Regions from separate parts of the Agrobacterium sp. 16-2014-1-2a genome, predicted to be linked through region 1. Evidence: riboswitches for the same ligand, from Rfam matches in the RefSeq annotation. Region 1 holds a riboswitch; the other holds the start of a gene.

Region 1 (3,645 bases):
GCGGGGGAGACGCAGCGCACGCTTTACCTTCCGGGCGATGGGGAATGGATGCATCTTTGGAGTGGCGCGCGGTATTTTGGCGGGCACGAGATCACCGTGGAGGCTCCGATAGGCCAGCCGGCTGTGTTTTACCGCGCTGAAACGCCCTTTACTGCGTTATTTGAACAGCTTCGCAATATCGCTTGAAGCATCACCTTCCGGCCATTTCCAAAAAACGCCGCAAATATTGCGGCGTTCAACCGATGCTCTAACAGGCCTCGCTAAACGGCCATCAGCCCGTCAGGCGTGGTGATGTAATGGCTTTCTTGAACAGTACCGTCATCGCGTCGCTGATGCCCTGGGACGGGCTGACTTCGAAGTACAGACCCGGGGAAGCGCAGCTCTGCATGCGTGAGCCGATTTCCGCCTGAAAGGGCTTGATCCAGCTATTATACCAGTCATTCGTCGGCAGCGGCAGATAGGTGGTATAAAGCACCGCGATACGAAAACCCTTTTCCTTCAGTTTCGTACAGTCTTTGATGTCGATCGGCTCCTGACAGCGGCCTCCTGTCAGTTTTTTCGTACAGGAGGACGGCTTGTAACTGTCGCCCACCCCGTCTGAAACAAAGAAAATAACCTTATCCGGATTTGCCGAGCTTGCGCCCGTGCCCGAACTGCCGACCTTATCTCCAATCTGGATCAGTGCCCGGTCGAAATCTGTTTGCTGGTCGTTGTTGTATCCCTGATAGGGGATTGACATCAGGTTGATTTCACCAGCTTTTTTCTTTGCTGCGTCGAGATCCGAGGTTAGCGAAACGACCTCAAGCAGCTTGGTATCTTCCGCCCGTTCCCCAAAGGTATAGACGGCCATGCGATATTGATTGCTGCTTTTGCGCGTGGACTTTGCCGTGTCCATCAGGCTGGCGGTTGCCTTGGCAACCACGTCGATACGCGTTGTAACCCCGAGTTTCTTGGCCTTGAAGTAATAGCTGTTCGGGTCTGCCACGCCGTCCTTCACGATGTGACAGGCAAAAGCGCATTTATCGCCAGTGTTCGCAACCAGGGTGGCAACATCCGTGGGTGTCGCGCCCACTCCCATGGAGGGCGTATTATCAAGCAGAAGATAGAAATCGCTGAAGGTTTCCGTTTCGTATTTGGCCGTGGCCGTGCCGCCAACCGAAACGAAATCCTTCCCCAGAAGCCCTGAGAGGGTCGTGCTGACCGACGCCTTGAAGCTGACGGACGACTCGACCACATTGCCGTGCTTGATCACCGAAACATCGACAGAGGTAATGGTGTAGTCCGCGTCGCCGCGCTGATTGCCATCGAAGAATGCCCGGGCTTCTTCATTGCCGACGGGAATGACACCGTCCCCCGACATCTTCTTTGCCGCCTGAACACTTGCGGACATATCGGCGACTGCCGCCAGAGCCGCGGAATCCGCCGCCTGCTGCAGATCGGCTTTGACCGACATGCCGCGCGTAATATCGAGCGCCACACCGGCAGCCCCGCACAGAGGCACCATGAGCAGCGCGGTCAGAATGCCAAAATTTCCAGATTTCTCTCGCCAGAAGTTTTTCAAGTTCGCCCCCAACCAATCTGGGAGCTGAAGCTAATACAGCGGAATTGAAAAGCGGTTTCAATAAATAACTAATTTTTGATAAACTTAATATAATCAACAACTAATATGTTCGCGGCAAATGCGCCAATATTCTCGTTAACTTTCAACGTTGACATTACTTCAAAACCCTCCTAGCAAAACAGTCTCTTCCGAGGGGAGCACCAGACGGTGCTGAGATGGCGATGAGCCGGACCCTTGAACCTGATCCGGGTCATGCCGGCGTAGGAACGGAAACTGTAGCGCGTTTGCGGTACTGCCCTTTCTCTTCTCCGCTTTGCCCGGATCTCCGTGATCGCCACAGCTGGAGACCGAACGATGATGATGAAACATCCTTCCCTTCGTATACGGTACGGCTGCGTCTGAGCCCCGGCCGATGCGTGCCTCCCATGCGCTGAAGGGCGTCGTCCTTATTCTGATTGTCTGGCAGCTGGGCATCTGGCTGTTTGCACCGCCCCGCTACATCCTGCCCTCGCCCGCCGATGTTGCCGCAGCACTCCTGCGCCAGCCAGCCTTCCTGTTCGGACAGGCCATGGTGACATCAGGTGAAATGGCTGTCGGGCTTGCGGCTGGCATTGCCGCCGGCATTCTCGTTGCCTTTACGATTGCCGCCGTCCCGCGTTTTGGCCGCCTCGTCTGGCCCATGGTTCTCGTGTTGCAGGCATTTCCGGTCTTCGTGCTGGCCCCCATTCTCGTACTCTGGTTCGGTTTCGGCATGGCCTCGAAAGTTGTCATGACGGCGATCATCATCTTTTTCCCCGTCGCTTCAGCCTTCACCGACGGCCTCAATCGCACGGATCGGACAATCCTCGATGCCGCCTCGCTGACGGAGGCGAGCCACTGGCAAATCCTCACCCGGCTGCGTGTGCCGCTGGCGCTTCCCTCACTCATTTCCGGGCTGAGGGTCGCAGCTCCGCTCGCCCCGCTCGGCGCGGTCATTGGCGAATGGGTGGGCGCCTCCGCCGGGCTCGGTTTTGTCATGATCCAGTCCAATGCCCGCATGCAGACCGACACAATGTTCGCCGCCATGACCATTCTCGCCGTCATGGCGGTGCTGCTGCGGCTTGTCGTCGACCGGGCAACGGCCAACCTCGCCCCCTGGGCCAAAGAAACAGACCATCTCATTCCTTTCAAACATTTGCGGAGACTTTCGGCACCATGAAACGAACTCTTCTTTCCCTCGTCGTCGCGGCAGCAAGCGTGCTTTCGCCTGTGCAATCGCAGGCGGCCGACAAGCTTACCGTGTTGCTGGAATGGTTCGTGAACCCGGACCATGCACCGATGGTGATTGCCAAGGAACGCGGCCTGTTCGCAGATGCCGGGCTGGACGTTGAGCTGGTTCCGCCTGCGGACCCATCCGCCGTGCCGCGTCTTGTCTCGGCAAAACAGGCCGATATCGGTGTACACTACCAGCCGAACCTCTATCTCGACCACGATGCAGGGCTGCCGCTCGTCCGTTTCGGCACGCTGGTCGAAACCCCGCTGAACACCGTCACCGTTCTGGCCGACGGGCCGATCAAGAGCCTGAAGGACCTGAAAGGCAAGAAGGTCGGCTTCTCGGTTTCCGGTTTCGAGGATGCGATGCTGAAGCGCATGCTGGAGAAGGAGGGACTGACAAAGGACGATGTTGAACTGGTCAACGTCAATTTCTCACTCTCGCCATCCCTGATCGCCGGCAAGGTCGATGCCACGCTTGGCGGTTTCCGTAATTTCGAACTGACGCAGATGAAGCTTGAAGGCCACGAAGGCCGCTCGTTCTTCCCCGAGGAACATGGCGTGCCCGCCTATGACGAGCTCATCTTCGTCACCCATCGTGATCTCGTGAAAGACAGCCGCCTGCCGCGTTTTCTCTCGGCCGTTGAGCAGGCCGCGATTTTCATCACCAACCACCCGCAAGAATCCTGGCAGCTTTTCATCAAGGCCTATCCGAACCTTGACGACGCGCTGAACAAACAGGCGTTTTTCGATACGCTGCCGCGTTTCGCCAAACGTCCAGCCGCACTCGATCGCGCCCGCTACACACGCTTCGGCACCTTCATGCAAGACAT
Region 2 (3,645 bases), on a different contig from region 1:
GGGAAATCCGCATCGAGCAGAATTTCGGCCCGCACATCGAGCAGAAATGTGCGACCTTGTGCGCCTCCTTCGGCAGGGTCTCGTCATGGAAGGAGCGCGCCGTGTCCGGATCCAGCGACAGGTTGAACTGGTCTTCCCAACGGAACTCGAACCTTGCACGCGACAGCGCATCGTCCCGCACCTGTGCTGCCGGATGACCCTTGGCGAGATCGGCAGCGTGAGCCGCGATCTTGTAGGTGATGACACCGACCTTCACGTCGTTACGATCAGGCAGACCCAGATGTTCCTTCGGCGTGACATAGCAGAGCATCGCCGTGCCAAACCAGCCGATCATCGCTGCCCCGATGCCGGAAGTGATGTGGTCGTAACCGGGGGCGATATCGGTCGTTAGCGGCCCAAGCGTATAAAAGGGCGCCTCACCGCATGTCTTCAACTGCTTGTCCATGTTCTCCTTGATCTTGTGCATCGGCACATGGCCGGGGCCCTCAATCATGACCTGGCAATCCTTCGCCCATGCGATCTGTGTCAACTCACCGAGCGTCTCCAGCTCGGCAAATTGCGCGGCGTCGTTGGCGTCGGCAATCGAACCGGGCCGCAACCCGTCACCCAGCGAGAAGGAAACATCATAGGCACGGCAGATGTCGCAGATCTCGTCGAAATGCTCATAGAGGAAGCTTTCCTTGTGATGATGCAGACACCACTTGGCCATAATCGACCCGCCGCGTGAGACGATACCGGTGACACGGTTGACGGTAAGCGGAATGTAATGCAGCCGAACACCGGCATGGATGGTGAAATAATCCACGCCTTGCTCCGCCTGTTCGATCAACGTGTCGCGGAACACTTCCCAATTCAGGTCCTCGGCAATGCCGTTGACCTTCTCCAGCGCCTGATAAAGCGGCACTGTGCCGATCGGTACCGGCGAATTGCGGATGATCCATTCGCGGATATTGTGGATGTTGCGCCCGGTCGAAAGGTCCATGACGGTATCGGCACCCCAGCGGATCGCCCAGACCATCTTCTCCACCTCTTCGGCCATGGAGGAAGTGACGGCGGAATTGCCGATATTGGCGTTGATCTTGACCAGAAAATTACGGCCGATGATCATCGGCTCAAGCTCGGGGTGATTGATGTTGGCAGGGATGATGGCGCGACCCGATGCGACTTCCTGACGGACGAACTCCGGCGTCACATAATCGGGTATCTGCGCGCCAAAACTCTCGCCATCACGAGCCAGCTTCTCCTTCGCCGCTTCGCGCCCCAGATTTTCGCGGATGGCGATGAACTCCATTTCCGGCGTGATGATGCCTGCCCGCGCATAGGCAAGCTGCGTTACGGCTTTTCCTTCCGTGGCCCTCAGCGGCTGGTGGCGCACGGCGAATTCCGGCGTCAGCCGCTCGCCGGTGGCAAAGCCGTTATCCTCCGGTTTGACGTGCCGACCGTCGTAAGCCGCGACATCGCCGCGCGCTACAACCCAGTCGTGACGCAGGCGTGGCAGACCCTTTTCGATCAGAACGTTATGCAATGGATCGGTATAGGGGCCTGAGGAATCATAGACCGTGACCGGCGGTTCGCCCGCCGTCGGGTGGACGGCGATTTCGCGCATGGGCACGCGAATATGCGGATGCAAAATTCCGGTTTTGTGGATTTTCGTGGAGGCGGGATGCGGCCCGGTTGTGACGACAAGCGGGATATTCTTGGCAACGATATTCATCATGAGGCTCCAAAGTTTGACAGTGGAGACCCAGTTCGAGCCGGAATGATGGAAAATACCGACGCGTCGGCAGCGCAAGTTACACGCAATCCGACCTTCGGTCTTTGCACCGTCCCTACGCCAGTATGAACTGGATCAGGTTCAACGGGTCACTGCGCATAAAAGCAGAATCTCAGCCCCTTGACGGGACACCCCTGGTGAATGGACACAAGAGAAAACACCGCCCGACATTTGTCAAGGGTGCTGCTGATGGCTGGCAAAGGTGGACGAACAACAAAAGCGCCGTTAGTGGTAATTAACCTAACGGTTTAGGCGAATATTATCGTTTTCAAATTAACGATAAGCACAAACCATCCTGATGTTAAATTCATGGGAGATAAGTCGGAATGAATGCGACTATTCGTGAAATACTGGCAAAATTCGGCCAGCTTCCTACCCCCGTCGATACGATTGAAAACGAAGCAGATCTTTATGCGGCGGGTCTTTCTTCCTTTGCATCGGTGCAATTGATGCTGGGTATCGAGGAAGCTTTCGATATCGAATTCCCCGACAACCTCTTGAACCGCAAGTCCTTTGCCAGCATCAAGGCCATTGAAGACACCGTTAAGCTCATTCTGGATGGTAAAGAGGCAGCCTGATGAATGTGACCGTTGCGCCGCAGGATGAAACGCTGTCCGCGCGCGCAAGCCGCGTCGCAGCAATTGCCGCCAAACACGCGGACGAGGTGGACGTCACCGGTCGCTTCCCGGAGGAAGCCGTCAAGGCGCTGAGACAAGAGCGCCTTCTCGGCATTCAGGTCCCGTCCTCTCTTGGTGGCGAAGGCGCATCCATACAGCAAATCGCCGATATCTGCGCCCGGCTTGGCCAGGCCTGTTCGGCAACCGCGATGATTTTCGCCATGCACCACATCAAGGCATCGAGCCTTGTGGAACACGGCGAGACAAGCCCATGGCATGCGGGCTTCATGAGCCGCATTGCAAGCGAACAGCTTCTGCTCGCCTCGGCCACGACCGAAGGCGGAATCGGCGGCAATCTGCGCAATTCCATCTGCGCTATCGAGGTCGAAGGAGACATTTGCCGGCTGGAGAAGGACGCCACCGTCATTTCCTACGGCAGCAATGCGGATGCCATCCTCATCACCTCGCGCGCCCACAAGGATGCCGCCCCGGCCGATCAGGTGATGACCGTCTTCCTGAAAGATCAGTACAGGCTCGAGAAGACCCATGTCTGGGACACACTCGGCATGCGCGGCACCTGTTCGGACAGTTTCCTGTTCCGCGGCGAGGCACCGGCGGTGCAGATATTCCCAAAACCATTTGCGGAAATCGCTGCGCAATCCATGCTTGCAAGCTCGCATCTTCTGTGGAGCGCCGTTTGGTATGGCATCGCGTCGGATGCGGTGCTGCGCGCGCAATCCTTCGTCAGGACGGCTGCACGCAAGTCGCCCGGTGTCACACCGCCAGGCGCTATCCACATTGCCGAAATTTCCACGAAATTGCAGGTGGTCAAATCCAACGTCATTGCGGGCGTAAAGGCTTACGAAGACACCAAGAGCGACCCGGACAAGCTGATGTCCATGGCGTTCGCGGTTGCCATGAACAATGTGAAGATCTGTTCTTCGGAAACCATTCTAGAGATCATCGACCAAGCGATGCTGGTCTGCGGCATCATGGGTTACAAGAACGGTACGCCCTACAGCCTTGGCCGACACCTTCGCGACGCGCATTCCGCGCGCCTGATGATTTCCAACGACCGTATTCTCGGCAATTCCGCCAATCTCCTGCTGGTTCACAAGCAGGACACCAGCCTCTTGGGATAAGACCATGGATATGCAAACATCGTTTCTCGATCTACTGTTCGAAGAAGGCCTGCTGATTGAAACGGGTGTCGATGGTCTTTACGGACGCAGCGGCCAGTTCGAGGACGTCATT

The links. Region 1 has a riboswitch for thiamine pyrophosphate ahead of ACQZ45_RS24475 (ABC transporter permease). Riboswitches for the same ligand answer to the same signal wherever they lie in the genome.
Region 2: it holds a riboswitch for thiamine pyrophosphate, as region 1 does, so the genes downstream of both, thiC (phosphomethylpyrimidine synthase ThiC) here and ACQZ45_RS24475 (ABC transporter permease) in region 1, are expected to answer to the same signal.

What each region holds. Positions count from the first base shown of each region.
Region 1 covers NZ_JBNWBX010000011.1:133,499-137,143, forward strand. The annotation lists gene ACQZ45_RS24465 (alpha-glucosidase) at 1-186, shown strand, start outside; gene ACQZ45_RS24470 (TadE/TadG family type IV pilus assembly protein) at 272-1,561, opposite strand; TPP riboswitch at 1,743-1,845, shown strand; gene ACQZ45_RS24475 (ABC transporter permease) at 1,974-2,759, shown strand; gene ACQZ45_RS24480 (ABC transporter substrate-binding protein) at 2,756-3,645, shown strand, end outside.
Region 2 covers NZ_JBNWBX010000005.1:21,034-24,678, forward strand. The annotation lists gene thiC (phosphomethylpyrimidine synthase ThiC) at 1-1,714, opposite strand, end outside; TPP riboswitch at 1,809-1,920, opposite strand; gene ACQZ45_RS16160 (acyl carrier protein) at 2,101-2,352, shown strand; gene ACQZ45_RS16165 (acyl-CoA dehydrogenase family protein) at 2,352-3,533, shown strand; gene ACQZ45_RS16170 (amino acid--[acyl-carrier-protein] ligase) at 3,538-3,645, shown strand, end outside.